DNA from 4 places in the Kitasatospora sp. CMC57 genome. Region 2 is predicted to be linked to each of the others. Evidence: riboswitches for the same ligand, from Rfam matches in the RefSeq annotation. Region 2 holds a riboswitch; each other region holds the start of a gene.
What was found. A riboswitch is a leader RNA that binds a small molecule or an ion and turns the genes downstream of it on or off. The one in region 2 is predicted to bind cyclic di-AMP.
Positions count from the first base shown of each region.

Region 1: another riboswitch for cyclic di-AMP. It lies ahead of ACKUU6_RS05870 (hypothetical protein); the one in region 2 lies ahead of ACKUU6_RS27085 (transglycosylase family protein).
Region 3: another riboswitch for cyclic di-AMP. It lies ahead of ACKUU6_RS22145 (M23 family metallopeptidase); the one in region 2 lies ahead of ACKUU6_RS27085 (transglycosylase family protein).
Region 4: another riboswitch for cyclic di-AMP. It lies ahead of ACKUU6_RS13355 (transglycosylase family protein); the one in region 2 lies ahead of ACKUU6_RS27085 (transglycosylase family protein).

Region 1 covers NZ_AP035881.2:1,274,089-1,281,248, forward strand. Annotated here, with positions in the region: gene aceB (malate synthase A) at 1-271, opposite strand, end outside; gene ACKUU6_RS05855 (IclR family transcriptional regulator) at 460-1,254, shown strand; gene ACKUU6_RS05860 (antibiotic biosynthesis monooxygenase) at 1,294-1,590, opposite strand; gene ACKUU6_RS05865 (hypothetical protein) at 1,687-2,145, shown strand; gene ACKUU6_RS05870 (hypothetical protein) at 2,147-3,352, opposite strand; cyclic di-AMP (ydaO/yuaA leader) riboswitch at 3,356-3,520, opposite strand; gene ACKUU6_RS05875 (ribonuclease domain-containing protein) at 3,803-4,198, shown strand; gene ACKUU6_RS05880 (carbohydrate binding domain-containing protein) at 4,433-7,160, shown strand, end outside.
Region 2 covers NZ_AP035881.2:6,036,445-6,043,604, reverse strand. Annotated here, with positions in the region: gene ACKUU6_RS27095 (sirohydrochlorin chelatase) at 225-1,070, shown strand; gene ACKUU6_RS27090 (hypothetical protein) at 1,158-3,206, opposite strand; cyclic di-AMP (ydaO/yuaA leader) riboswitch at 3,467-3,669, shown strand; gene ACKUU6_RS27085 (transglycosylase family protein) at 3,677-4,867, shown strand; gene ACKUU6_RS27080 (hypothetical protein) at 5,007-5,378, shown strand; gene ACKUU6_RS27075 (hypothetical protein) at 5,444-5,647, shown strand; gene ACKUU6_RS27070 (LacI family DNA-binding transcriptional regulator) at 5,714-6,760, opposite strand; gene ACKUU6_RS27065 (glycoside hydrolase family 13 protein) at 6,762-7,160, opposite strand, start outside.
Region 3 covers NZ_AP035881.2:4,932,949-4,940,108, reverse strand. Annotated here, with positions in the region: gene ACKUU6_RS22170 (ATP-dependent Clp protease proteolytic subunit) at 1-389, opposite strand, end outside; gene ACKUU6_RS22165 (ATP-dependent Clp protease proteolytic subunit) at 445-1,062, opposite strand; gene tig (trigger factor) at 1,325-2,716, opposite strand; tRNA gene ACKUU6_RS22155 (tRNA-Pro) at 3,067-3,140, opposite strand; tRNA gene ACKUU6_RS22150 (tRNA-Gly) at 3,316-3,389, shown strand; gene ACKUU6_RS22145 (M23 family metallopeptidase) at 3,443-4,474, opposite strand; cyclic di-AMP (ydaO/yuaA leader) riboswitch at 4,480-4,644, opposite strand; gene ACKUU6_RS22140 (DUF6348 family protein) at 4,990-5,772, shown strand; gene ACKUU6_RS22135 (hypothetical protein) at 5,804-5,998, opposite strand; gene ACKUU6_RS22130 (PP2C family protein-serine/threonine phosphatase) at 6,342-7,160, opposite strand, start outside.
Region 4 covers NZ_AP035881.2:3,045,100-3,052,259, forward strand. Annotated here, with positions in the region: gene ACKUU6_RS13335 (exopolyphosphatase) at 1-311, opposite strand, end outside; partial or broken gene ACKUU6_RS13340 (DUF501 domain-containing protein) at 458-949, opposite strand; gene ACKUU6_RS13345 (FtsB family cell division protein) at 975-1,397, opposite strand; gene eno (phosphopyruvate hydratase) at 1,527-2,813, opposite strand; gene ACKUU6_RS13355 (transglycosylase family protein) at 3,008-3,745, opposite strand; cyclic di-AMP (ydaO/yuaA leader) riboswitch at 3,751-3,901, opposite strand; gene ACKUU6_RS13360 (cytochrome P450 family protein) at 4,114-5,373, opposite strand; gene ACKUU6_RS13365 (SDR family NAD(P)-dependent oxidoreductase) at 5,534-5,947, shown strand; gene ACKUU6_RS13370 (MazG family protein) at 6,022-7,023, opposite strand; gene ACKUU6_RS13375 (SurA N-terminal domain-containing protein) at 7,053-7,160, opposite strand, start outside.

The DNA.
Region 1 (7,160 bases), 4.8 Mb from region 2:
GCGGCGCCTCGGCGACCTTCCAGTCCCCGGCGCGGATCCCGGCGGTCTCGGGGAGGAAGTCGAGGGTTCCGGCCGCCGCGATCTCGTCCCGGCGGGTCTTCCGTCGGGCCAGGAGCTCCTGCCGGCGGCCTTCGAACGCACGGTGCAGACCGACCACGAAGGCGACCGCCTGGGGAGTGAGCACCTCCTCGCTGCGGGGGACGCGCGGTCCGGCGACAGTGACGACCGGAGCGGCGGGGGATGCGCCGGCGGGGTCCTGATCTGCAGCCATGGCAGAACACTCCTTGGACAGTTGAGCCAACAGGGAGGTTCCGGTGGGAACCTCCTCGATACCGACCCACCTACTGGCGGGTTCGGTTCTGTAAGGTGGAGACTAGTTTCCGCGATACAGAATTTCAACGCTTTGTTGAGGTAGATCGCTGGGACTCTACTCCTCCTCCGACAGCGAAGGGAACGCCGGTGGCCAGCACCTCCGCCGCAGCACCCACAGGGGCCGACCGTGCCACCGGCGGCGTGCAGTCCGTCGAGCGCGCGTTCCAGCTCCTCGAAGCCCTGGCCGACTCCGGCGGGGTGGCCACCCTGAGCGAGCTCTCCGCCACCTCCGGGCTGCCGATGCCGACCATCCACCGGCTGATCCGTACCCTTGTGGCGCAGGGGTATGTCCGCCAGGACACCGCCCGCCGCTACACCCTCGGCCCCCGGCTGATCCGGCTCGGCGAGACCGCCGGCCGGCTGCTCGGCAGCTGGGCCCGTCCGTACCTGGCGGAGCTGATGGAGGCCACCGGCGAGACCGCCAACCTGGCCGTGCTGGAGGGCGGCGAGGTGGTGTACGTCGGACAGGTGCAGTCGCGCCGCTCGATGCGGATGTTCACCGAGGTCGGCCGCCGGGTGCAGCCGCACTGCACCGGGGTCGGCAAGGCCCTGCTGGCCCAGCTGGACGAGGCCGAGGCGCGCGGCGTGCTCGGCACCCAACCGCTCCAGTCGCACACCCCGTACACCGTCACCGACCAGGCCGAGCTGTTCACCCAGCTGGCCCGGGCCAGGGAGCGCGGCTACGTGGTGGACGACCAGGAGCAGGAGATCGGCGTCCGCTGCATTGCCGTTGCCGTGCCGGGTGCGCCGACCCCGACCGCGCTCTCGGTCTCGGGGCCCGAGGCCCGGATCCGGGCGCTGGAGGCCCAGGCGGGCAACACCGCGCTGGTGCCGGTGATGCGGCAGATCGCGAGCCGGCTCGGGCAGGTGCTGGCCCCCTGACACCCTGCGGCTCGGACGGCCCGTTGCACTGACGGCGGGTCAGTCCAGCATGAGCGAGCCGACCTGGGACGCCGTCAGATGAAAGACCGCCAGCTCCGGCTCGGCGCCCACCTGGGCGAATAGTCGGGGCGCGGCGGCCAGTTTGGGGTTGGACCGCACCGCCTCCAGCGCGGCCTTGTCCCGCCACAGGCTCTGCACCCGCCAGCGTCCGCCCGGGCCGCGGAGCAGCTCCGTCCTGATCAGCCCCTCCGGCAGCGGACCGGCCACCAGCTCCCGGTACGACGTCACCAACTCGGCCTCGCGGTCCGGTCCGACGACCGCGCTGACTTCACTCAAGACCTCTCCGGACACTGTCCTCACCTCCGTGGGAATCCACGCTACGCCGATACAGTGCGTACCGGGATCACTACGATCGGCAGACAGGTGATGACAGTGCGCAGATGGGTGATGACCGGCCTGGCCGCCACGGCGGCGCTGGTGCTCGGTGCCACAACGGCGAGCGCGGTGCCCTCGAACTCCGACCTGGAGGTGGTCAGGATCGACCCCGGCCCGGCCACGCCGGGCGGCACCACCACCGTGCACGGCTTCGTGGCCAACCTCGGCCCGCAGCAGACCGGCTCCTCGTTCACCGTGCTGATCGACCTGCCGGCCGGGTTCACCGCCGTGGGGCCGTACTTCCCGGCGAACTGCAGGTCCCTGGTCGGCCGGGTGGTGAGCTGCACCTTCGGCGCCGGGCTGCCCTCGCTGCGGACCGCGACCGCGCTGGTGCCGGTCCGGGTGAACGCCGACGTGCCCCACGGCACGAAGGCCGAGGGGCACGTCAGGGTGGTGAGCGTGGACGATCACAACGCCGCGAACGACAGCACGCCGTTCACGCTGACCGTCAGCTGAGTCAGCGGTACACCCGGACGTAGTCCGAGGAGAAGCTGATCGGCGCGGTGCCGGAGGGTCCCGGGTGGTACTGCCCGGCGCCCACCGAGAGGTTGAGGATCAGGTAGGCGGACCAGTCGGCGCCGACACCGGTGCCGTCGGAGAAGACCTTGGCGCCGTTGACGTACCAGTCGACCGAGTTGGCGCCGTAGTAGGTGCCGATGGTGACCCACTTGTCGTGGCCGACCGCATTGGCGTCGGTGTAGTACTTCGAGCCGGACTTGACGTGGTTGGTCAGCTCCAGCAGTCCCGCGTTGTCGGGGTGGTACTCGAAGCTGTCGATCTCGCCGTTGCCGTTCTTCCAGGTCCAGAGCGCGGGCCAGGCGCCGGAGCCGGCCGGCAGCTTGACCCGGGTCTCGGCGTAGTCGCCGGTCTTCACCTGGAAGCCCTGACTGGAGTACTCGGTGGTGAGCAGCCCGGTGTCCCAGGCCTGCTTGCCGTTCTCCAGGGTGTGGCTGGACGGCTTGGCCGTGAAGGTCGCCACTCCGCCGGAGACCGAGACGCCGCTGGTGCTGATCCAGTCGAGCTTGTTGTCGTCCGGGTTGTGGTTGCCGTAGCGGTACGAGCTGCTCTTGTCACCGACCCACTTGGAGCCCCAGGCGATCGAGCTGTCGAACTCCTCGGACCAGGTCAGCGCCTTGCCGGGGATCGGCGAGGTGGTGGTCGGCTGCGTCGGGGCCGGCGCGGGGGTGGGCGTCGGCGCCGGAGCCGGGGTCGGCGCGGGGGCCGGGGTGGGCGTCGGGGCCGGCGCGGGAGCGACCGTGCCGCCGACGGTGAGCTGCTGCGACGGCAGGTTGTGCCAGCCACCGGAGTAGTCCTGCCAGAAGCCGAACTGGGTGTACGTGCCGGCGGGCAGCGTACGGGCCCCGCTGGTGAAGGTCACGCCGCCGGGGCAGATCTGCACGTTCGAGGCGTTGCCTGGGAAGTCCAGGTTGTGACCGGCCGCGTCCCGGACGCCGACGCCGAGCGTCTTGGCGGTGAAGCAGGCGCCGGAGTGGACGGTCAGCCCGGCCTTGGTCCAGGTGTTCGCGGCCATCGTGGTGGGGGTCAGCCGGTCCTGGGTCACCGTGGTGGCGGCCTGGGCCTGACCGGACAGGCCGGTGGCGATCAGCGGTACGGCGGCCAGTGCGGCCACGCCGAGGCGTGCGGGGGTAAGGGCTGTGCGCATGGGCAGGGTCCTCTGCGACGCCTACGAGGTGAGCTGTCGGGTTCGGGCAAGAGGATCGCCCGGCCGCTGTGGGAGCGGCTTCACCCCGAGCGGGCCCATGCCGGAGCAGGGGGCACCGCAGACTGACCTGGTTCCCCCGCTCCTGTCCATGTTCGGTGCTCGGGCAACCGGCGCCGGGTGGACAGGACTCGGCGTCCCGGCGATGGCGTCCGCGTAGGTGCGGACAACTCCATGCAGGCTAGGCAGGTCGTCCGGCCATCGACAACGAGAGCTGCCTCACACGGGCTCCCGGGTGGCACGGCTCGCCGGGTCGGCCCCCGCCCGGGGCGTCGGGGCTCCCGCCGGATGGCCGTCCGTGACAAGTCGCTTGGATTCCAAGGTAGTTACGCGCAAGTGAAGTATTGGCGCAGCACTTCCCCAGGGACCTGACATGACCACACAATGTCAGTCATGCGAATGACTCTACGCGCGTTGAAGACCCGTGCCGTCTCCGTCGCCGTGGTGGGCCTGGTCACCCTGGCCCCCACCGCCGTGTTCGCCACCGACGCCTCCGCCGACGTCAGTGGCAGCATCTGTCTGACCGCCCTGCCCAGCCAGGGCCGGGACACCGTCCGGCTGATCGACCAGGGCGGCCCGTTCCCGTACCGCCAGGACGGCGTCGTCTTCCAGAACCGGGAGGGCGTACTGCCCGACCAGGACAGCGGCTACTACCACGAGTACACCGTCAAGACGCCCGGATCGTGGACCCGAGGTGCCCGACGGATCATCACCGGCAAGGTGTTCCACGAGGAGTACTACACCTCGGACCACTACGCGACCTTCCGTCAGGTCGACTTCGGCTGCTGACCACCCGTCACCTCCGGCGCCCGTCCCCGAACTCCGGGGGCGGGCACCGTCGTTTCCCACCGCGACTCTTTACGGGTGATTTACAGCCGGGTACGCTCCCTGAAACATCTTGCGGCATCTTGCGCAAGATGGAACGTCAACTCCCGGTCGGTGGCGTGCGCCGCAGTGCCCTTCCCAGGCCCTGTGCTGTCGACGGGTTCTCCCCCACCCCATCAGGCCCCGAGGAGTCCATCCGTGGACCGTGAAGCCGCACGCCGCCGTCCCCTTCGTCGAAGTCCCCGCCGTCGAAGTCCGCTGCTCGCCGTCCTGGCGGTCGTCGCCGGACTGGTCGCCACCCTGCTGCCCGCGCTCACCGCGAGGGCCACCGCCACCACCACCGTTTCCGCCGCCCCGACCTCCGCCACCGTCTACTACTGGACCGCGGGCACGAACTGGTCGGCGTACTACCTGCATTGGGCCGCCACCGGCGGCGGCTGGACCACCGTGCCCGGCACGAGGCTCACCGCCGCCTGCACCGACTGGGTCAAGCTGACCGTCGACCTGGGCACCGCCGCCACCTGGCAGGCGACCTTCAACAACGGCTCGGGCACGTGGGACAACAACGGCGGCGCCAACTACCAGTTGGGCACCGGCGCGGTGACCGTCAAGAACGGCGTGGTGGCCCACAGCGACCCGTGCGGGAGCGGCACACCGCCGCCAACTCCCCAGCCGGGTAACGCCGCCACCGTCTGGTACGCCACCGCCACGGTCGGCTGGTCCACCGTCAACCTGCACTGGGCGCCCACCGGCGGCGCCTGGACCACCAGCCCCGGCGTCGGCATGGAGGCCGCCTGCGCCGGCTGGGTGAAGAAGAGCGTCAGCCTGGGCACCGCCACCGCCTGGCAGGCGACCTTCAACAACGGCAACGGCGTCTGGGACAACAACAACGGCGTCAACTACCAACTCGGCAGCGGCAACAGCACCGTCAAGGACAGGACCGTGACGGCCACGGCCGTCGACCCCTGCGCCGCCGCGGTGCCCGACACCACCGCGCCGACCGCCCCCACCGGTGTGGCCGCCACCGCCACCGGCACCGCCACCGTGCTGACCTGGAACCCCGCGACCGACAACGTCGGGGTGACGGGCTACCAGATCACCAGGACCGGTGGCACCAAGGGCAGTTCGGTCACCGACACCGGCTCCACGGTCTACTCGCAGAGCGGTCTCGAGCCCACCACCGCCTACTGCTGGACCGCCAGGGCCCGCGACGCGGCGGGCAACCTCTCCGCCGCCTCGGCCGCGTCCTGCGCCACCACAGGCCCGGCCGAGCCCACCCCGGCCGGCGGGACGCCTCTGGGCGGTGACCCGCGCAAGGACCCGATCTACTTCGTGTTGACGGCCCGTTTCAACGACGGGGACAGCAGCAACAACCGGGGCGGCAGCCAGGACGTGAAGTCCGGCAACGCGGCCGGCAACGACCCGATGTTCCGGGGTGACTTCAAGGGCCTGGTGCAGAAGCTCGACTACGTCAAGGGCCTCGGCTTCTCGGCGATCTGGATCACGCCCGTGGTGCTGAACCGCTCGGACTACGACTACCACGGCTACCACGGGTACGACTTCTACCGGGTGGACCCGCGGCTGGAGTCGGCCGGTGCCTCGTACCAGGACCTGATCAACGCCGCGCACGCCAAGGGCATCAAGATCTACCAGGACGTGGTCTACAACCACAGCTCCCGGTGGGGCGCCAAGGGCCTGTTCACCCCGACCGTCTACGGCGTCCGGGACAGCCAGTGGAGCTGGTACTACGACGCCCCCAACACCGGCTTCGAGTACGACGGCCTCACCGTCGACCCGGTCTCCGGCAAGTCGTACTACAACGGTGACCTCTGGTCGACCGCCGAGCCGAGCGGCAACACCTGTCTCAACTGGGGGAAGCCGACCGGCGCGAAGAGCCCCGAGGGCTACACCATCTACAACTGCCAGTGGCCGGGTGCCACCACCGGCATGTTCCCCAAGGCGCTCTACCACCAGTGCTGGATCGGCAACTGGGAGGGCGAGGACTCCCGTTCCTGCTGGCTGCACGAGGACCTGGCGGACTTCAACACCGAGAGCCCGGTGGTCCAGCAGTACCTGATCGGCGCGTACGACAAGTACATCGACATGGGTGTGGACGGCTTCCGGATCGACACCGCCGTGCACATCCCCCGGGTCACCTGGAACCGCCGCTTCCTGCCCGCGATCTACGAGGAGGTCGGCCGGAAGTTCGGCGCCGCGAAAGCCGCGGACTTCTTCGTCTTCGGTGAGGTCGGCGCCTTCGTCAACGACAAGTGGAACCGGGGCTCGGTCAACCACTCCGCCCAGTTCTTCACCTGGAAGGAGCGCCGGGAGTACACATCCGACGACGTACAGGCGGCGCTCGACCAGTTCACCTACGAGAACGCCATGGGCACCGCCAACCAGCCCGTCTCCAGCAACGCCTTTCTGAACGGGAACGCGTACCACGCACCGGACCGGAGCCAGTTCAGCGGCATGAACATCATCGACATGCGCATGCACATGAACTTCGGTGACGCCTCGAACGCCTTCAACAACGGCAAGGACTCCGACGACTCCACCAACGACCCGACGTACAACGTGGTCTACGTGGACAGCCACGACTTCGGCCCGAACAAGTCCAGCACCAGGTACGCCGGTGGCACCGACGCCTGGGCCGAGAACATGGCCCTGATGTGGACCTTCCGCGGCATCCCGACGCTCTACTACGGCTCGGAGATCGAGTTCCAGGCCGGGAAGCAGATCGACTGCGGTCCCACCTGCCCGCTCGCCACCACCGGCCGCGCGTACTACGGGGACAAGGTGGCCGGGGAGGTGACGGCCGGCGACTTCTCGGTGGTCTCCTCGGCCTCCGGTGCGGTGGCGACCACGCTCCAGCAGCCGCTGGTCAAGCAGGTCCAGCGGCTGAACCAGATCCGCCGTGCGGTCC
Region 2 (7,160 bases):
CGCCATGCTGAACGGCCGAGTTGACTTCACGTATGCGGACAAAGCCGAGCGATTCGTGGACATACCGATGACTGCCCGTACTCGAACTCCACCGGGTTGTCGATCTTGGCCGGCTCGCCCGCCCGTCTCACGGATCGTCACTCCGTTCGGACTGTGACGCCGATCACCGTCCGGAGAGCGGGCCGACTGTGGGACGGTGCGTCCGATGTCCTACGATCTCCGCCATGAGCACAGCAGCCATCCCGGGCGCGCCACTGCCCGTCCGCACCCCAGGCTCCCGTGCGCGGGGGCGCCACCGCCGTCCCGAGCGGCCGGAGATCCCGGCGGGTTCGCCGTCGTTGGTGCTGGCCGTCCCGGCCGCCGCCGGACCGGAGTCCCGCCCCGTGGTCGAGGAACTCCTCTCGATCGTCCGGGGTGAGCAGCCGGGCATCGAGGCGGCCGCCGCGTACCTGGGAAGCACCGACCCGGAGTACCCGACCATCGCCGGGCTGCTGGCGCAGGCCGCCGAGGCCGGGCTCCCCGCGCCCGTCGTGGTGCCCCTGCTGCCCGGCCCGCACGGCTCCCTGACGGAGCTGCACCGCCTGGCCGCCGAGACCGGCGCCATCGTCACCGACGTGCTGGGCCCGCACCCGCTGCTGGCCGAGGCCGTCCACGTCCGGCTCTCCGAGGCCGGGCTCGCCCGGGCCGACCGGGCCCGCCTGTTCGCGATCGCCACGGCTGCGGACGGCGTCGTCCTCACCACCGCCGGCGGCGAGGAGGCGGCTGCCGCCGCCGGGATCACCGGAGTGCTGCTGGCTGCGCGGCTCGCGGTGCCGGTCGTGCCCGCCGCCCTGGACGTGCCCGGTTCGGTGCTGGCCGCCGTCGAGCACCTCCGCGCCACCGGGTCGGTCCGGCCCGCGCTGGCCCCGCTGGTGATTGGCCCCGAGGCCGACCCCGAGCTGCTGGCCACGGCGGCGGAGGAGACCGGCTGCCCGGGGGCGGCCCCGCTCGGCGCCTACGCGGCGCTCGGGCAGCTGATCGCTTCGGCGTACCTCTCCGCTCTGGAGATCGCGCTCGCCGACGAGGCGTAGCCGTCTTCGCGGGGTCCTGAGCTTGCACTGCCAGGGGCCCGGGGAACGACGACGACATCGAGGTCGCCGTTCCCCGAGCCCTTCCGCTCAGGTGAGGCGCGCCGTGCGGGCCGCCGCGTCGTGCAAGGTCACCTGTGGGGTCGTGACCGGGCGCGGGCCCGGGGTGGCGGTGGTGGGGGTGCGGCTGTTGTCGCGGTGGACCTCGACGGCCTGGGACTGGCCGGCCCGTCGGAGGACGATCCGCTTGGGTTCGGGCAGGGCGGGGTCGAACCAGAGGTCGGCGCCGCCGAACTCGCAGTCGAGCACCGCGACGTCCTCAGGCGCCCCGCCGTCCACCGCGCGGAACGCGACGCCCGCCTTCCGATAGCCCATCAGCCGACTGCGGGTCACCAGGACGGTCTCGCCCGGCAGTTGGTGGTGCATGGTGGAGACCGCGAAATCCGACTGGCCGGCCCCGTCGATCAGCAGGCCGTCCAGCACCGTGCCCTTGTCCCGGCCGAGGGCGTGCAGCGCCACTCCCCCGCCCGCGTTGCCGTACAGGACGCTGCCGGTGTAGTCGAAGTCGTTCAGGTAGGCGCCGTGCTCGATGCCCCATCCTCCGTTGTGGTAGGCCACGAACTGGCCGACCGCATGGTGGTGTTGGGCGTTGAGCCAGACGAAGATGCCGTTCTCCAGGTTGTTGTGCGCCAGGCAGCGTTCGAAGGTCCAGACGCCCTCACTGGTCTCCGGCCAGTGGTAGCCGGAGGCACCGTTCGCACCCTGCACGCCCACCGCCACGCAGTCCCTGGCCACACCGCCGGTACCCGCGCCGAGACTGAACCCGGTGAGCCGGTAGCCGCGCGGGTTGGGGTCGTAGAGCGTCCGGGAGGCAACGCAGGAGTCGTACGTGATGTCGTCGGACGGGCCCTGCGGCGTCCTGGTGTCCAGCGGCCCGTCCCACCAGTAGGCGTCCTCCCGGGTCTGGTGGCTGATGCAGCTGCGGAAGGTGATGCCGTGGCTGGCGTGCGGGACGAACGCGTGGCTGCCGGTGTCGCGGACCACGACTCCCTCGACCACGGTGCCCCGGCTGGTGTCGCCGAGCATGTGGAAGTGCAGCCCGTACCGGCCGAGCACCGGCTCGGTGAGCGGCTTGCCGTTCCACTGGTCCTTGCCGGGCGCTCGAGGGCCCAGCCAGCGCAGGGCGGCATGCCGGACGTCGGACGGGCGTGAGCTGGTCAGGTGGACGTGGGCGCGGCCGTTCTCGGTGCCCTCGATTCGGACATTACGGGTCAAATTCAGCACCTCGGCCCCGACGGTGACACCCCCTCCGGTCGCCACCCGGGGGTGCGGGTGCCTGAGCGGGCCGTCCAGGGTCACCGCGCTGCCGCTGATAGCGGCGATGGTCCGCAGGTCGTACCGCTCGGAGAAGCCGTCGGCGTCCGGCGCGCCGGTCGGGGTGATGGCGAGCTCGTCGCCCGGGCGCCAGCCGGTCGGTGCGGTGGTGAGGGTGACCGTGGTGGCGCCGGCCTCGAGTGCGCCGGCCGCGCGCACCCAGGCCGTCCTGGCGGCGCCGTCCAGCCGCAGGTAGCCCGCTCCGGTGACCCAGAGGCCGGTGTCGGACGGCACCAACGTCATCCCGCCGCCCTGAAAGCGGCGTTCGTCCACATTCGGGAAGCGCAGGGTGTGCAGGGCGGCGTCGGCCGGGGCCAGCGTCAGGCTGCCCTTCACCTCGACGTTGCCCGCCGAACTGAGCACCACCGATCGGTCGGCCGCGAAGGTCAGCGAACCGGAAGCTTCGATCACCAACGAACCAACGGTCACATCACCGTCCAGCACCACGTGGTCGGCGATCCGAACGGCTGCGGTGGGATTCGGCAGCGCGCCGCCCCATCCGGCCGGATCGGACCACGGCCGGGGCGGCGCGCTCGGCTCCGGGGAGGGCGACGGCGAGGCGGACGCCGGGGAGGACGGCGACTGCCCGTCGTGCGCATGGGACGCCTCCGGAGGAGGTGGCGGCAGAGCCGAGGCGCCGTCAGGGGCGTCGGCGGTGCGCCGGACCAGCTCCTCCACCCCGATCGCGGCGACCACCGTGCCGGCCGCGATCCAGCCGAGTACCTTCCTGCGCCCGGCCGTTGCCGAGTCGTTATCTTCCGGCACCGGTCCGGGTCCCTTCGCGTGCCGCATGGTGCCGCGTACCCCTCCCCCGGGCCGCATCCGCGGCCGCCTCGCCTGAAGCATAGGCAAGTCCCTTGAGTGGCAAGGGCTTTGATCAGATTCGATCGAAATCCGTCAGCGGAACGACAGCTTCCGGTTCATGGAGGTTCCGTAAAGAAACCTTGATCAGCCTCACACAGGTTTGCGGTTTCAACTTGAGTCTGCCTACCGTGCTCCCCTGTTCGTGGCCACACGGACCCAGTTCACCCGGAACGCCGAGTCCTGCCACCGGGTGAACAGGCAGCGCAGCAAAGCACCATGGCAGGGGCGGGGGAACCACAGGTAAGTCGCCTGCGATTGGTCCGATTCGACCGATTTCAGGCTTGGGGTGAAGTCGTGCTCACACACGACCGGGCAACTCCAGCCCGAATCCGACAGCTCACCTCGCAGGCGTGGGAGAGGAACGCATCTTCATGCTGTCCAGCAGCGCGTCCAAGCGCACCCGCCGTCTGATCGCCGCGACCGGCGTGGTCGGCATCGGCCTCTCGGTCCCGTGCTTCACGGCCGGCTCCGCCTCCGCCGCCTCCGTCTCCACCTGGGACAAGGTCGCCCAGTGCGAGTCCACCGGCGACTGGAGCATCAACACCGGCAACGGCTTCTACGGCGGCCTCCAGTTCACCTCCAGCACCTGGGCCGCGTTCGGTGGCAAGCAGTACGCCGCGCAGGCCAACCAGGCCTCCAAGGGCCAGCAGATCGCGATAGCCGAGAAGGTGCTCGCCTCCCAGGGCCCCGGCGCCTGGCCGGTCTGCTCCGTCAAGGCCGGTCTGACCAAGGGCGGCGGCGCTCCTCAGATCGACACCTCGGCGACCACCCCCAAGGCCGCCACCCCGAAGGCGGCCGCCCCCCAGGCCGCCCCGGCCCCCCAGGCCGCCCCGGCCCCGAAGGCCGCCACCCCGGCGCCGAAGGCGGCCGAGCAGCAGACCACCACCACGACCACCGCGGCCAAGTCCTACACCGTGGTCGCCGGTGACTGGCTCTCCACCATCGCGCAGAGCCAGCACGTCGAGGGCGGCTGGGAGAAGCTCTACGAGCTCAACAAGGCGATCCTGCCCGAGGGCCCGGACACGATCTACCCGGGCCAGAAGCTGGCGCTCGGTGGCACCACCACGGTGCTCACCAGCGCGCCGAAGCCGACCGCCCCGGTGCCGGCTCCGTCCTCGACCGGCACCGGCACCGGCACCCGGACCGCCAAGAGCACCAAGGCCGCGTCCGGCGCCGCCGTCACCACCACGGTGGCGGCGACCGGCAGCAAGGCCGCCGCGGTCAACTTCGCGCTGTCCAAGGTCGGCCAGGCGTACGTCTACGGCGGCAGCAGCAACGGCGGTTGGGACTGCTCGGGTCTGACCCAGGCGGCCTTCCGTCAGGCCGGGATCTCCCTGCCCCGGATCGCCAACGACCAGGCGGACGCCAGCACCCGGGTCTCGCTGGACCGCCTCCAGGCCGGCGACCTGCTGTTCTGGTCGAGCAACGGCAGCAACTCGGGCGTCTACCACGTCGCCATGTACATCGGTGACGGCAAGTACGTCGAGGCCGCCAACCCGCGCTCGGGCGTGCGGACCGAGTCCATCGCCAACTGGGCGCCGGACTTCGCCGGTCGCGTCTGACCCGCTCGCCGCTGCCCCCGGAGACCTGGTCGGCTCCGGGGACAGCGGCGTGCGCGCGGCGATTATCCTTACCGGTGATGTGCGCCTTCGCTCCGTTGGTCATGTCGCGGAGGTACCCAACGACGAGCGAGGACCGGCCATGACCGAGCAGCCCACCGCGACCCAGCGGATCGCCGAGACCATCCGGCCCGCGATGCTCCAGGGCCTGCAGAACGCCGACCTCGGTGGGCCCTCCGGCACCCAGCACATCAACGCGTGGGCGGACTGGATCGCCGAAGCGGTCTTCCACACCGTGGTCCAGCCGCTCGCCGCCGAACGCGACGCCTTCGCCGACCGGGTCGACACCCTCAGCGAGATCGCCAAGCGGCACAAGACCGACTACCTGGACGCCGTCCAGGACGTCCAGCGCCTGACCGCCCGGGTCACCGAGCTGGAGGCCGAACTCGCGGCGCTGCGCGAGCCGTCGGCCGAACCGCCGACTGAGCTGCCGACCGTGCCGACGGCCGACTGAAACCTCGCCGCCCCTGCCCCGGCGGCTCTATGCTGCGGCGGTATCCCGCGAGCAAGGAGCCCCGCATGGCCAAGGTCACCGTCTCGCTCGACGCCGACTTCGCGATCGAGCTGATGCTGCTCTCCGGTACCAGGAACCCGCAGGACGCGGCCGAGTTGATCCTCCGTGACTACCTCGCCCGGGGCCGCCGCACCGAGGCCCGCACCTCGGACGCCGCCGACGAGGCCCGACTGGTCGACCGGCCCGGCCCGATCGTCCAGGAGGGCTGACGCCCGGACTGCGGACAGCAGTGTGGGGCACGAGGGAGAACCCTCGTGCCCCACAAGGCCGTTCGCTCAGCTGCGCGGGTTGGCACCCGTCGAGCCGCGCATCACCAGCTCGGGCTGGAACATGAACTCGGCGCGCTGGCCCGGGCTTCCGCCGACCTCCTCCAGCAGTGCGTCGACGGCAGCGGTGGCCATCGCCTCGACCGGCTGGCGGATGGTGGTGAGCGGCGGCTCGGTGAAGGCGATCAGCGGGGAGTCGTCGAAGCCGACCACCGAGACGTCCTGCGGGACCGCGAGCCCCCGCTGCCGGACGGCCCGGATCGCGCCGAGCGCCATCATGTCGCTGCCGCAGACGATCGCGGTGCAGCCCTTGTCGAGCAGCGCGTTGGCCGCCGCGTGGCCGCCCTCGACGCTGAACAGGGTGTGGTGCACCAGCCCTTCGGCCTCCGCCTCACTCAGGCCGAGCAGCTCACGGACGGCTGCCGTGAAGCCCTCGATCTTGCGCAGCACCGGCACGTACCGGCGCTGGCCGACCGCAAGACCGATCCGCTCGTGGCCGAGCTCGACCAGGTGCTGGACCGCCATCCACATCGCGGCCCGGTCGTCCGGCGAGATGAACGGCGCGGCGATCTTCTCGCTGTAGCCGTTGATCAGCACGAACGGGACCTGACGCCCCGTCAGTTTGGCGTACCGGTCGTGGTCGGCCGTCGAGTCGGCGTGCAGGCCGGAGACGAAGACGATGCCGGCCACCCCCCGCTCGACCAGCATCTCCACCAGTTCGTCCTCGGTGGATCCGCCCGGCGTCTGGGTGCAGAGCACCGGCGTGTAGCCGTGGCGGCTCAGCACCTGTTCGATCACCTGGGCCAGTGCCGGGAAGATCGGGTTGCTCAGCTCCGGGGTGATCAGCCCGATCAGCCCGGCGCTGCGCTGCCGCAGCCGGGTCGGGCGCTCGTAACCGAGCACGTCGAGGGCGGCCAGCACGGTCTGCCTGGTCGTGGCCGAGACCCCTGCTTTGCCGTTGAGGACGCGGCTGACGGTCGCTTCGCTGACCCCCGCCTGCGCCGCGATGTCCGAAAGTCGCGCCGTAGTCACGATCCCAGAGCCTATTGCAACCATGTCAGACCGCCCACCAGATGGTGCTGTCCGCCGGCAGAACCGTCTCACCGTCCACCGCGACGGCTTCGGTGGAGGAGAGCAGGATACGGCCGGGAGCGGCTATCCGGACCGGCTCGGCACCGGCGTTCACGGTGCAGACGAAGGAGCCGCGGCGGAAGGCCAGCACGTCGGCCGGCGTCTCCAGCCACTCCACCGAGGTGCCCGCGCCGAGGTCCTGGTGCTCCCGACGGATGGTCAGCGCGCTGCGGTAGAGCTCCAGCGTCGAGGTCGGGTCACCGGTCTGCACCTCCACGCTCAGCCCGGCCCACTCGGCCGGCTGCGGCAGCCAGCTCGGGCCGCCGACGGTCGGGCCGAAGCCGTACGGCGCCTCGGTGCCCGACCACGGGATCGGCACCCGGCA
Region 3 (7,160 bases), 1.1 Mb from region 2:
AGCGCCATCCGCTTGCCGGGCGTGCCCGCCGCCAGCAGGACGGCCGCAGCGGAGGCCGCCTGGCCCATGCACACGGTGGTGATGTCCGGCTTGACGTACTGCATGGTGTCGTAGATCGCCGTCAGCGCCGTGAAGGAGCCGCCGGGCGAGTTGATGTACATCTGGATCTCACGGTCCGGGTCCATCGACTCCAGGCAGAGCAGCTGCGCCATGATGTCGTTGGCCGAGACGTCGTCCACCTGGGAGCCGAGGAAGATGATGCGCTCCTCGAACAGCTTGGCGTACGGGTCGTACTCGCGGATGCCCTGCGAGGTGCGCTCGACGAAGCGCGGGACGATGTAGCGGCCCTCTGCCCTCGGGGCGGTGAACTCGGTGCGCGCGGTGTTCATGGGGTGTTCGGTCCTCCGAAGCGTGACGGTCGGTTGGGTCTGCTGCCGGCTGCTGTCAGGCGCCGGTGCCGCCGCCGCCGGGAACGTCCGCGGCGCTGTGCATGATCGAGTCGATCAGGCCGTACTCCTTGGCCTGCTCCGGGGTGAACCAGCGGTCCCGGTCCGAGTCCGCGGTGACCCGCTCGAAGGACTGGCCGCTGTGCGCGGCGATCAGCTCGGACATCCGCTTCTTGGTACGGAGCAGCTGCTCGGCCTGGATCTTGATGTCGGTGGCCGAACCGCCGAGACCGGCGGAGGGCTGGTGCATCAGGATGTTGGCGTTCGGCAGCGAGAAGCGCTTGCCCTTGGCACCCGCGGTCAGCAGGAACTGGCCCATCGAGGCCGCCATGCCCATCGCGATGGTCACCACGTCGTTCTTGATGTACTGCATGGTGTCGTAGATCGCCATGCCCGCGGTGATCGAGCCACCGGGCGAGTTGATGTACAGGTAGATGTCCTTCTCCGGGTCGGCCGCCAGGAGGAGGAGCTGGGCCGTGATCTTGTTGGCGATGTCGTCGTCGACCTGCTGGCCGAGGAAGATGATCCGCTCGTTGAGCAGCCGGTTGTAGACCTGGTCCCCCAGGCCGCCGAGCACGTCACCAGCGGCGGCGTGCGGCGCCATCAGGCCAGGCATCTGCATCTGCGGGAACGTCACTTAGCCACCTGCTCAGTCGAATTGGACGGCCGCGCGTGGGCCGCCACTCTGTCGCACAGCTAGAAATCACTGCGTGAATGTCACTGTCTAAGGACCCTAACGCGCAGGCCCGGCCGCAGAATCCCCCACGCAGAACTGTTCGCTGTGAGCGCAGGGTCGGGACGGGAACGGCGGACGGCCCGGACACCCCGCTGACGGGGTGTCCGGGCCGTCCGGAACAGCTCGGGTACGACCGGGGCGATCAGGCCTCGGTGGTCTCCGCCGACTCCTCGGAGACCGCCTCGGTGGTCTCGTCGGTGGTCTCGTCCTCGTCGTCCTCGAAGGAGACGACGTCGCCGTTGGTGTCGGTGACCTTGGCGGCCTCGACCACCAGCGCCAGCGCCTTGCCACGGGCGACCTCGCCGACCAGCAGCGGCACCTGGTTGCCCTGGACGACCTGCTGGGCGAACTGGTCCGGCGTCATGCCGGAACCCGCGGCGCGGCGGATGAGGTGCTCGGTGAGCTCCTCCTGGTTCACGCCCAGCTTCTCCTTGTCGACGATCTCGTCGAGCACGAACTGGGTCTTGATGCCCTTCTTGGCCTGCTCCTCGGTCTCCTGGGCGAAGTCCTCGACGGACTTGTCCTGGGTGGCGAGGTAGGTCTCGAGGGTCAGGCCCATGGGCTCGAGCTGGTGGTGCTCGAGGTTGTGCTTGCGGGTCTCGACCTCGTCCTTGAGGAGCTTCTCCGGGTACTCCATCTCGACCAGCTTCAGCAGCTCGTCGAGCACCCGCTCCTGGGCCTGGGTGGCCTGGTCGAACTCGCGCATCCGCTCGAGGCGCTTGCGGGAGTCGTCCTTCAGCTCCTCCAGGCTGTCGAACTCGCTCGCCAGCTGCGCGAACTCGTCGTCCAGCTCGGGGAGTTCCTTCTCCTGGACGGCGGTCACGGTGACGGTGACCTCGGAGCTCTGGCCGGCCTGGGTGCCGCCCTTGAGCTCGGTGGTGAAGGTCGCCGACTCGCCGGCGGACAGGCCGACCACGGCCTCGTCGATGCCGTCCAGCAGGCGGCCGGAGCCGATCTCGTAGCTCACGCCGGTGGCGGTGCCGTCCTCCGGCACCTCACCGTCGACCTTGGCCTCGAGGTCGAGGACCACGACGTCGCCCTCGGCGGCGGCGCGCTCGACGTCCTTGACCGAGGAGAAGCGCTCGCGCAGCTGCTCCAGCGACTTCTCGACGTCGGCGTCCTCGACCACGATCGGGTCGACGACGACCTCGATGCCCGAGAAGTCCGGCAGGGTGATCTCGGGACGCACGTCGACCTCGGCGACGAAGCTGAGGTCACCGCCGTCGGCGAGGTTCTCGACACCCTGGATGTCGGTGATGTCGGGCTGTCCGAGGACCTCGATCTTGCCCTCGTCGACGGCCTGCGTGTAGAAGCGCGGCAGGGCGTCGTTGACCGCCTCTTCCAGCACGGCGGCACGGCCGAAGCGCTGGTCGATGACGCGGTTCGGGATCTTGCCCTTACGGAAGCCCGGGACCGAGACCTGCTGGTTGATCTTCTTGTACGCCGCGTCGAGGCTGGGCTTGAGCTCCTCGAAGGGCACCTCGACGGTGAGTCGAACCCGGGTCGGGTTCAGAGTCTCGACGGCGCTCTTCACGGTTGGGTCTCCTAGTGGGCTTGCGGTCAGGTTGTCTCCGCCGTCCGACGACCGGCCGTGGGCCGATCGGGTTCGGGCGAGACGGGTGATGGGCGGTTGGAGCTGCATCTCCCGTATTGGGGTGGACGGTGAGCGTGACTCCTCGCCCTCGGGTGGTCTGACCTGTGCACATGCCACAGGGACGACCACCAGCGGCCCATCCTACCGGTACCACGAAAGGCGGACGCCAGGGCGCTGCGGTTCGGGCCCCGGAAGTCCCCCGATGGCGGCTCCCGGACCACCACCTCCACCCGCCGTGCGAGGCGAAACGCCAACAGGGCCCCGCCTGTTGACGAGACCCTGCCGCACTGTCGGGGTGGCCGGATTCGAACCGACGGCCTTCCGCTCCCAAAGCGGACGCGCTACCAAGCTGCGCCACACCCCGTGGTGCCGAGAGAAGCGTACACGCCACCCCCGTTACCCCTTTGGTCATCCCGATGACCCGCCGAAGGGGCCGAACCGCCCAAGCAGTGTGCGAGCAACCGACCCGACCAGGTACGCTGACCCTGTCCTCGCGACCGGCAACGGTCCCGGGGGCGCCGTGTGCTCCGGCACCACGCGCGGGTGTAGCTCAATGGTAGAGCCCCAGTCTTCCAAACTGGTCACGCGAGTTCGATTCTCGTCACCCGCTCCAACGCTTCGGCCCCCTGGTCAATGACCAGGGGGCCGAAGTCGTCTGAGGCTGGATCAGACGTTGACGCCGTGCGCGCGGAGGTAGGCGACCGGGTCGATGTCGGAGCCGTAGTTCGGGCCGGTGCGGACCTCGAAGTGCAGGTGCGGGCCGGTCACGTTGCCGGTGGCGCCGGAGAGGCCGAGCTGCTGGCCGGCCGAGACGGACTGGCCGACCCGGACGGAGATCGAGGAGAGGTGGGCGTACTCGGAGTACTTGCCGTCGGCGTGCTTGACGATGACCTCGTTGCCGTAGGCCCCGCCGTTGCCGGCCGAGACCACGGTGCCGGCCGTGATGGCCTTGACGCTGGTGCCGGTCGAGGCGCGGAAGTCGACACCGGTGTGGTGACCACTGGACCAGTTGGAGCCGGCGGCGCCGTACGGGGTGGAGGTGCCGCCGCTGACCGGGGCGACGTAGCCGCCGGTCGCGACGGTGGCCGGCTGGGCCTTGGGGGCCACGGCGGCCTTCGGGGCGGTGCTGGCCTTGGGGGCGACGGTGGTGGACTTGGAGCGGGACGCCTTGGTGGAGTCCGTGGTGCTCGTGGTGGAGGAGGAGGACTTGGTCTCGGCCTTCGGGGCCTCGGCGGCGGGCTTCGGGGCCTCGGCGGCGGGCTTCGGGGCCTCGGCGGCGGGCTGCGGCGCGGCGGCCACGGCCTTACCGGCCAGCGAGAGCTGCTGACCCGGGTAGATCAGGTTCGGGTTGCCGCCGACCACGGAACGGTTGTCCTGGTAGAGCTTCTGCCAGCCGCCGTCCACCTGCTTGGCGGAGGCGATCTTGGAGAGGGTGTCACCGCTGACGACCCGGTAGTTGCTCGCGGCCGGGGCGGCAGCGGCAGCCGGGGCCACGGCGGGGGCGGCCGGGGCGGTCTCGGTGGCGATGGTGGTCACGGCGGCGGGGGCGGCCTGCGGCACGGAGGCGGCGGCGTGGCCCTGGTGGGCGCTGGCGGCGGCGACCGGGAGTGCGAAGGTGGCGCCGAGTACGCCGGTCGCGACGGCGATCCGGGTGAGGTGGGACAGCTGGACGCGACGGTGCTTGCCCTGTGCGGACATGGGGGTGGTCCTCTCCGACGCCTACGAGGTGAGCTGTCGGGTTCGGGCGGGAGATGCCCGGCCGCAGGAATGCGGCTTCACCCCAAGCCGTCCCGGTCACACCGGTTCGGCGACTTACCTTGGGTCCCCCGCTCCTGCCATGCGTGCCTGGTACGAGGCGCCGGGCGGCGGCAGGACTCGGCGTTCCGCCCGGTTGAGCCGTCCGGTCGTTCACCGGACAGGCCACGAAGCAAAGCCGATGGTCCGTGGAGTTGGCAAGCCCCCATCGGCGGACAACCCGGGATGATCAGGGACGAAGGTCACGTCGGAGCCGGGACTCGGGTCCCCGGGGGCCTTGATCAGCGACGCTTCGTCTGCGACCGGTTGACGGAGGGTGCCCGATCTCGCCCTCCGTGGCCGTCCGGACCCGCTCCGCCAGCACGGAGAGTGACACCGCTCACGTCCGGCCGATACGCTCGCCACGGTTGAGCTCGAACGCCGGTGTTCGAAGCGCCGCTGAGCAAGGAGCCCCGCCTGTGCGCCCCGAGGAACGGCTGGCCGTCATCCAGCGCGCGGTGATCCGCGAGATGGGCCGCCTCGGCCAGGAGTTCACCGTCGACGGCCCGCTGGTGCGCGGACCCGGGACCACGGCGGTGGCCTTCCGGGACCACGACGAGCACGGCACCGGCGGCGGCCACGTCGATCTCGGCTACGTGCTGCGGCTCGGCCAGGGCGACGCGCCGGTGATCTGGGACTGCGCGGCCGGCGTGGGCGGCACCGAGGTGGAGCGGCTCGACAGCGCCGTCCGGATGTGGGCGGACACCACCGCGTCCGCCGTGGTCGGCCTGATCACCGGCAGCGGTGACCACTACGACGCCCCCGAGTTCCCCGGCTGGCACGTGGTGCAGGGGCCGGCCGCGGTGTTCGGTGCCGACACCGACCCGCTGTTCGACTGGGTCACCGAGCGCGACCTCGGCCCAGTGCTGGCCGCCGCCGTGCTGCCGAAGCTGACCGAGCGCCAGGTGAACGGGGTGAAGCTGTTCCTCGGCGGCAAGGCGGGCGACGACGTCGCCGAGGTCCGGGTCAACGGGACGGTCTGCGAGCCGGCTTCGGCCGCCCTGCGCGCCCTGGACTGGCCACGGGGCGAACGGCTCTGCTGGGCCCGGCTGTTCCTGCTGCTGGTCGCCGAGCACCCACAGCCCGAGCACCCACAGCCCGCGCACCCGCTGCACAGGCACCCGCGACCCGAGGCCCCGGGGCAGGCCGAACTCCCGCCGTACCGCCGCTGGTTGAACCGCTGGCGGCGGAGCCGTCGCTGAGTCCGGCCCGGCCCGGGTCAGTCCCGTCCGGTCAGCTGGCGACCGAGGAGATGGTCTGCGCGAGCTGGGTCAGGAAGTCCTGGATCGGCTTGGCCGCCGTGGACTGGCTCAGCATGAAGCCGAAGAGCGCGGCCATGACCGCATGACTGGTCTTCAACTGCTTGTTGCGGATGAAGATGACCACGATGATCCCGAACAGGACCAGCGCTGAGACGGAGAAGGCCACCAGGACTCACTTCCTCATTCTTTCGTAGCGAGCTTCGTGGCGGGCCCAATCCCCCGAGACCCCCGAGAATCGACCGTCCCACCCGAACTCAGTGTGGTCGTTCGTGCCGACTGCGTAAAGGACTTGCCGGAAGGCAGCCTCGAAGATCCTGCGATGTGAGACGAATTTCCGCCGACCGAGACGATAGCCCAGCCAACCTGACGGGCCGTCGAACGGGTACCCCTAACTGGAAGTTGGCGGCTCCCGCCCTGGTGGGCGCGGACCTAGATCCACTTTGGCGGGCCGTCGTCAGGAATGGCCGAAGAGTGGTACACCGACTTGACACATTCCGGCCACCGGTCGGTCACCCGCGCCAGAGCAGCAGGACCGCCCGGTCGTCGTTCACGTCCTTGGCCACCGACTCGATCAGCTTCACCGCCGAGCCCCGGCCGCCGTGTTGGGAGAACGGAGCACCACCGATCAGCCGGTCCGCCTCGCCCATCAGACGGTCCATCCCCTCGGTCAGGTCCCGGCCGGGGATCTCCACCATGCCGTCGGTGCAGAGCATCAGCACGTCGCCCTGGTCCAGCCGGCCGCGGACCGCCTCGAACACGGCCCCGTCGTAGACGCCGAGCAGCGCACCCTCGGTGGACTCCTTGACCTCCCAGCGGCCGGTGCCCGCGTGCCGCTGCATCCCAGGCAGGTGCCCGGCCGAGAACAGCTCGTACTCGCCGGTCTCCAGGTCAAGCACCAGGTGCACGGCGGTCGCGAAACCCTCGTCCCAGTCCTGCCGGAGCAGGTAGCCGTTGGCGGCGGGCAGGAACTGCTGGGCCGGCAGCGAGCCGAGCAGGCCGCCGAACGCGCCGGAGAGCAGCAGCGCCCGGGAGCCCGCGTCCATGCCCTTGCCCGAGACGTCGGCGAGGACCACCTCCAGGACCCGCCGGCCGGGTCCGGTCCTGGTGGCCACCACGAAGTCGCCGGAGAAGGACTGGCCGCCGGCCGGGCGGAGCGCCATGTCGGCGGACCAGCCCGCGGGCAGCGCGGGCACCCTGCTCTGCACCCGGAGCCGCTCGCGCAGGTCGAACAGCATCGAGCCGCCGCCCCGCCACGGCACACCGACCCGGCTGCGGAACTGGGCCAGCAGCAGTCCGGCCACGCCGACCGCGCCGACCACCAGGGCGGC
Region 4 (7,160 bases), 3.0 Mb from region 2:
GCGGTGTACTCGGCGCTGTTCTCCGCGTCCCGGGAGGCACTGGTGGCGACGAACCGCAGGCGGTCCGGGCCGACCTCGTGCTCGGCCAGCACGGCGGCGTACTCGCGGCAGGCCGCGAAGGTGCGCTCCAGCGCCTCGGGCGCCAGCCGGCCGGTCCGGTCGACGCCCTGGCCGAGCCGGTTGATCACCATCCGACGGTCCAGGTCGGTGATTTCGCCGGTCGACCCATCGGGTGTCACCGTGAGGTCGGCGACCAGCAGCCGGATCGAGTTGGTGCCGCAGTCGATCGCGCCGACCCGGGTGACGGTCACTCGGACTCCCCCTGCTCGGCCTCGGCGGCCGCCTTCTTGGCGGCGCGCTCGGCGGCCAGCTGCTCCTTGGCGGCGATCACGGCCGCGTGGTCCTGGTCCTTCGCCCGGTTCCTGGCCACCCGGCCACCGGCCGCCTCGACCTCCTCCGGTGAGACGCAGGGGCCCTTGGCCCACCAGTCCTCCAGCATCCCGATCGCCTCGTCACCGAGCGGGTTGACCCCCGGGCCCGCCGCCAGCGAGTGGCCGACCAGCACGTGCAGGCACTTCACCCGGTCCGGCATGCCGCCGGCGCTCGGGAAGCCCTCCAGCACCTCGATGGCGTCCCGGCGGGCGATGTAGTCCTCGTGCGCCTTCTGGTACGCCGCCGCCAGCTCCGGGTCCTCCGCCAGCCGGGCGGTCTGATCCTTCATCACGCCGTCCGCCTCCAGGGTACCGATCAGCGAGGCGGCCTTGGGGCAGGTCAGGTAGTACAGGGTGGGGAACGGCGTGCCGTCCGGCAGCCGGGGCGCGGTCTCCACCACGTCGGGGTTGCCGCACGGGCAGCGGTGCGCCACGCCGCGCAGGCCGCGCGGGACGCGGCCGAGCTGGGCCGCGATCGCGGCGACGTCCTGGTCCGGGACGGTCGGGTTCTCAGTCATGGGGATGTGCTGCCTCTGGCGGTATCTAGCGGGGTGCGGGGGTGGAGTCGGCCTGGTCGACCGAGTCCCAGACACTGGCATACCAGGGCTGGGCGGCCTTGGCCTGCGGAGCTGACCCCGCGTCGGCCGAGGAGGACTTGGTGGTCGGCGGGTGCGGGTCCACCGAGATGAAGGGGGTCTCGCCGGGCATCGCGTAGTGCAGCCGCTCGCGGCCCTGCGCCTTCACGAACTCCGGGTCCTGCCAGCGGGCGCGCTCCCGGCGGAGCTGTTCGACCTGCTGCCTTGCGTGCTCGGCCTTGGCCCGCTGGGCGGAGATCTCCGAGCGCTGCGCGATGAACTGCCGGGTCGGGTAGGCGAGGATCGCCACCAGCGAGCAGAGCACGAGCACCAGGACGGTGGCCCGGCTGGTGAAGCGCGGACGCGCCGCCAAACCCGGAATCTTCCACATCGCTGGTACCCCTCCTGATCACATGCCGGTGCCCCGGCCCTCCACCCTACGGGGTGGGAGCCGGGGCACCGGTGCAGACGCCTGGGGTTTCAGCCCCGGGTGTCTCAGGCGTACGACTTGCCGTGCCGACTACTCCGCAAAGCGGAAGCGCGGGAACGCGCCACGGCCGGCGTACTCGGCGGCGTCGTCGAGGATCTCCTCGATGCGCAGCAGCTGGTTGTACTTGGCGACGCGCTCGGAGCGGGCCGGGGCGCCGGTCTTGATCTGGCCGCAGTTGGTGGCGACGGCGAGGTCGGCGATGGTGACGTCCTCGGTCTCGCCGGAGCGGTGCGACATCATGCAGCGGTAACCGTTGCGCTGGGCCAGCTCGACGGCGTCCAGGGTCTCGGTCAGCGAACCGATCTGGTTGACCTTCACCAGCAGCGCGTTGGCGGTGCCGGTCTCGATGCCACGGGCCAGGCGGGTCGGGTTGGTGACGAACAGGTCGTCACCGACCAGCTGCACCTTGTCGCCCAGCTTGTCGGTCATGGCCTTCCAGCCGTCCCAGTCCTGCTCGTCCAGCGGGTCCTCGATGGAGACCAGCGGGTACGAGGCGACCAGCTCGGCGTAGTAGTCGATGAGCTCGGCCGAGGTGAGGCCCTTGCCCTCGAACTGGTAGGCGCCGTCCTTGAAGAACTCGGAGGCGGCGACGTCCAGCGCCAGCGCGACGTCCTTGCCGGGCACGTAGCCGGCCTTCTTGATGGCCTCGACGATGAGGTCCAGCGCCTCGCGGTTGGAGTCGAGGTTCGGCGCGAAGCCGCCCTCGTCGCCCAGACCGGTGGAGAGACCGCGCTCCTTCAGCACGCCCTTGAGCGTGTGGTAGACCTCGACGCCCCAGCGGACGGCCTCGGAGAAGGACTCCGCGCCGATCGGCGCGATCATGAACTCCTGGATGTCGACGTTGGAGTCGGCGTGCGACCCACCGTTGAGGATGTTCATCATCGGGACGGGCAGCACGTGCGCGTTCGGGCCACCGAGGTAGCGGAACAGCGGCAGGTCGCTGGCCTCGGAGGCGGCGTGCGCCACGGCGAGCGAGACGCCGAGGATCGCGTTGGCGCCGAGCGAGGACTTGTCCGGGGTGGCGTCCAGGTCGAGCATGGCCTGGTCGATCAGGCGCTGCTCGGTGGCGTCGTAGCCGACCAGCTCCGGGCCGATCTGCTCGATGACGGCCAGCACGGCCTTCTCGACGCCCTTGCCGAAGTAGCGGTTCTTGTCGCCGTCACGCAGCTCGAGAGCCTCGAAGGCACCGGTGGAGGCACCCGACGGGACGGCGGCACGGCCGGTGCTGCCGTCGTCCAGACCGACCTCGACCTCGACCGTGGGGTTGCCACGGGAGTCGAGAATCTCACGGGCTACGACGACATCAATGGACGGCACGAGGCATCTCCTTGACGGAAGCGGGATCTGTTGTCGATACGACCAGAGCCTAACCGCACCTGGCCCCGGCACCACGCCGACCTCGGCCCCGTCTCACCGTGTGGTTCGGCTACTCGCCGGTAGTTCACCTGAATGACCACGAAAGGGGCCGTACCACCGGTAAGCGGTACGACCCCCTCTGGCGGGATGTCGCGTCAGCCGAGCCCGAGCACCTGGCCCGGCAGGATCAGGTCCGGGTCACCGCCGATGACGGAGCGGTTGGCCTGGTACACCTGCTGCCAGTCCTGTCCGTGCGCGGCGGCGATGCCCGAGAGCGTGTCACCGGACTTGACGGTGTATCCGCCGGTGACGGGCTTCGCCGGGGCGGCGTGCTTCGGCGTGCTGACCGCCGGCGCGTCCACCTTCGGGGTGGCGGGCTTCGGCGCGGCCTGCTGCTTCGGCGCGGCCTTGGGGGCCGGGGCGGCCTTGGGCGCCGGGGCGGCCTTGGGCGCCGGGGTGCGGGTCTCCGAGCGGGAGGCCCGGTCGGCCGAGGTGTCCACGGCTGCGGCCGAACCGCCCTTGGTCAGACCGGCCTTGACGGAGCAGACCGGCCAGGCGCCGGGGCCCTGCGAGGCGAGCACCCGCTCGGCGACGGCGATCTGCTGGCCCTTGCTGGCCTGGTGGGCCTGCGCGGCGTAGGACTGGCCGCCGAACGCCTTCCAGGTGCTCGGGGTGAACTGGAGTCCGCCGTAGAAGCCGTTGCCGGTGTTGATGCTCCAGTTGCCGCCGCTCTCGCACTGGGCGACCTTCTCCCAGGTGTCGACCGGGGCGGCGTGCGCGCCGGTGGCGGTCAGCAGCGGGAGTGCGAGGCCGACGCCCGCGACACCCGCGACGGCGATGGCCTTCTCGGCCTGGGTACGACGACGGTGACGGCCCGATCCGGTGAAGAGCATGAAGAATTTCCTCTCCGCACGCCTGCGAGGTGAGCTGTCGGGTTCGGACCGGGAGGTGGCCCGGCCGCCACTGCTGGCGGCTTCACCCCAAGCCGTGGGGGACGGCGACTTACCTGGGTCCCCCGCCCCTGCCCAAGGGTCTGGTCGGTGTCCCCGGCAGCGCGGCGGGCAGGATTCGGCGTTCCGCGCACGGGGTTCGCAGCTGCGAACACCAGGGAGGGTAAGCAGATGACCAGACAGATCACAAGCTTATGTCGAGCACATCACATCGAAATCACGCTGCGCGGTGGATCGTCCACAAACCGTACTGTGATGTCCGGATTGATGCGCACTCAGATCACACCCGATCAGATGTGACCGACACGCCGTCAGCGGGAAACCGCTCCCTCCGGCGTGAAGGACACCGGCAACTCCCGCAGTCCACGCATGATCAGACCGCCCCGCCACCGCAGGTCTGCCGGGTCGGCGGCGAGTTGGAGGTCGGGCAGCCGGGTCAGCAGGGTGGCCAGGGCGAATTGGCCCTCCAGCCGGGCCAGCGGGGCGCCGATGCAGTAGTGGATGCCGTGGCCGAACCCCAGGTGCGGGTTGTCCTTGCGGGCCAGGTCGAGGGTGTTCTCCTCGGCGAACCTGGCCGGGTCCCGGTCGGCCGCCGCCAGCACCACCAGCACCGGGTCCCCGACCGGGATGTCCACGCCGCCGATGGTCAGCGGCTGGGTGGCGAACCGCCAGGTGGCCAGCTCCACCGGACCGTCGTAGCGCAGTAGTTCCTCCACCGCCGTGGCCAGCAGCGCCGTCTCGCCGCGCTGCACCGACTCCTGCAGCAGGGCGCGCTGCGCCGGGTTGCGGAGCAGCGCGAACGTGCCGTTCCCGATCAGGTTGATGGTGGTCTCGAAGCCGGCGAACAGCAGAATGAAGGCCATCGCCGCGGCCTCGTTCTCGGTCAGGTGCTCACCGTGGTCACTCGCCCGGATCAGCCCGGAGATCAGGTCGTCCCCCAGGTCCGCCCGCTTGCGGTGGATCAGCTCCAGCAGGTACGTCCTGATCCGCTTCACCGCCCGGCCCACCCCGCCGCGCTGGCCGCCGTGGTGGCGGATCATGGCGCCCGCCCAGTCCCGCAGGTCGTCCTGGTCCTCCGGCGGTACGCCGAGCAGGTCGCAGATGGCGTAGATGGGGAGCGGGAAGGCGAACTCGTGGATCAGGTCCGCCGAGCCGCGGGCCGCGAAGTCGTCGATCAACCGGTCCGTCAACTGCTGCACCCGGGGCTCGAACTCGGCTACCCGGCGGGGCGTGAACGCCTTCGACACCAGCCGCCGCAGCCGGGTGTGGTCCGGCGGGTCGATGTTGAGCAGGTGCGTCATCAGATCCGCCTGCCGCTCGCCCGGGATGCCCACCCGGCCGCTCGTGTGCGCCTGCCCGCTGTGGTGCGCCGGGTTCTTCGACAGCCGCCCGTCCGCCAATGCCTGCCGAGCGTCCGCGTACCGGGTGACCAGCCACGCCTCCACCCCGCTCGGTAGCGTGGTGCGGTGCACCGGCGAGTGCTCGCGCAGCCACGCGTACGCGGGGTAGGGGTCGGCGGCGAACTCCCAGGTGAAGAGTTCGGGCTGAGCGGTTCGGTACGTGTCCGGCATGTCGTGCACCGTAACCTGCCAGGACAGGAGTGAGCTGGGTCACCTGACGGGTAATTGCTCTTGCGGAGGATCCTGGCGTGCTTACGATCCTCCGATACGGTCTCGGTGGACGCCGGTGCGGCGTGCTCCACCGGGCGTAGCTCTCAGGGAGGAGCAGGCCATGCGGGTAGCCGGGGCAGTGGTGGTCATCGCGGTGCTCGAAGGCGGTTCAGGGATCGGTCTGGCCCGCCGGTTCTCGGCGGCCGGCGCCGCCGGCATGCTCATCGCCGACCAACACCCCGGAGTGGCCGAGGACCTCGCCGCCGAACTCGACCGGCCCGGCTGCCCCGTGGTCGGCGTCAGCGGCGACGCCCGGCAGCCCAGCGACGTCGCGGCGCTGGTGGCCACCGCCGCGAAGCACCTCGGCCCGATCGACCTCTTCTGCGTGGCCGGCCCCGACGGCGAACGCATCGTCCCCCTCGCCGACCTCCCCAACCACCTCGACCCGCTGGCCGAACTCCTCGCCCAGATCGGCGAGGCCATCAGCGAGGTCGTCGTCCCCCGCCAGCGCAACGGCGCCGAGCAGCCCGCGTAAGGCCGCGCCACGGCACCCGATCCACGGTCAGGGACCCGGAGCCGTACCTGAGCAGAGCCCCGAGCCTTTGGTCCTCACCTGGCCGAGCTCTGCGATTCGGCTGCCCGAACGTCGGCGCGGTAGGCGCGAGCCGCCGCCCGGAGGGCCGCGTCGATGTCCACGTCGGCGTCATGGGCGCGCTGGGCGACGGCGAGCAGCAGCCGGCCCACCGACTCCGGCGTGAGCTCGGCCGGGAGGGCGTACGGGGCGTCGGGGACGGCGGTGAAGCCGGCCCGGCGGACGCGGGAGACCAGCTTGGCCGCGTAGGCCAGGGCGGGGAGACCGGCCGGGACGCCGTCCAGCACCGAGTCGCGCTGCTTCTCGGCGGCCTTGAGCTCCTCCCAGTTGGCCTCGACCTGCGCGGACTCGGTGGCCTCGACGTCGCCGAAGACGTGCGGGTGGCGGTACATCAGCTTCTCCACGATGTCGCCGGCGACGTCGTCGATGGAGAACGGGTCCTCGGCGTCCTCCTCGGCGATCCGGGAGTGGAAGAAGACCTGGAGCAGCACGTCGCCGAGCTCCTCGCGGAAGGTCTCGCGGTCGCCGTCCTCGATCGCCTCGACCAGCTCGAAGGTCTCCTCGACCAGGTACTTCACCAGCGACTCGTGGGTCTGCTCGGCGTCCCAGGGGCAGCCACCGGGCGAGCGGAGCCGGTCCATCACCGAAGCCAGGTCAAGCAGCCGGGCGCCGGGCAGGTCGTACGAGCCGGGCAGCACCTCGATCTCGGGGACCTGGCCTGCCTCCTCGACGGCGATCCGGGCCAGCGCGTCGGTCAGCCCGGGGTCGCCGTCGGTGCTGCCGAGCCAGAGCACGGTGCCCTCGGTGCCGGTGAGCAGCCGGGCCAGCGCGGGGGCGGTGCCGCGCTCGACGAGTTCCACCTCGACCCCGGCCTGCCGCACGGCGGCCAGCTGGGGGTGGTCCGGGTCCCCGGCGAGGACCCGGGCCGCCCCGTGCAGGGCCTGCCAGGCGGGCCAGGAGAGCAGGCCGGGGGCGACCCGGTGGGTGGTGGTGAGCAGGATCAGCTTCGGAGTGTCCACACCACCGAACTTACCCGGCCCGGCCGGGGTCAGGCGGTGGCCGTGGGCTGCCGGAGCCAGTCGGAGACCGTGTTGGTGAGGCCGATCTGCTTGACGTCCCAGCGGCCGTAGCGCGGGTTGACCTCGATCCGCAGCTT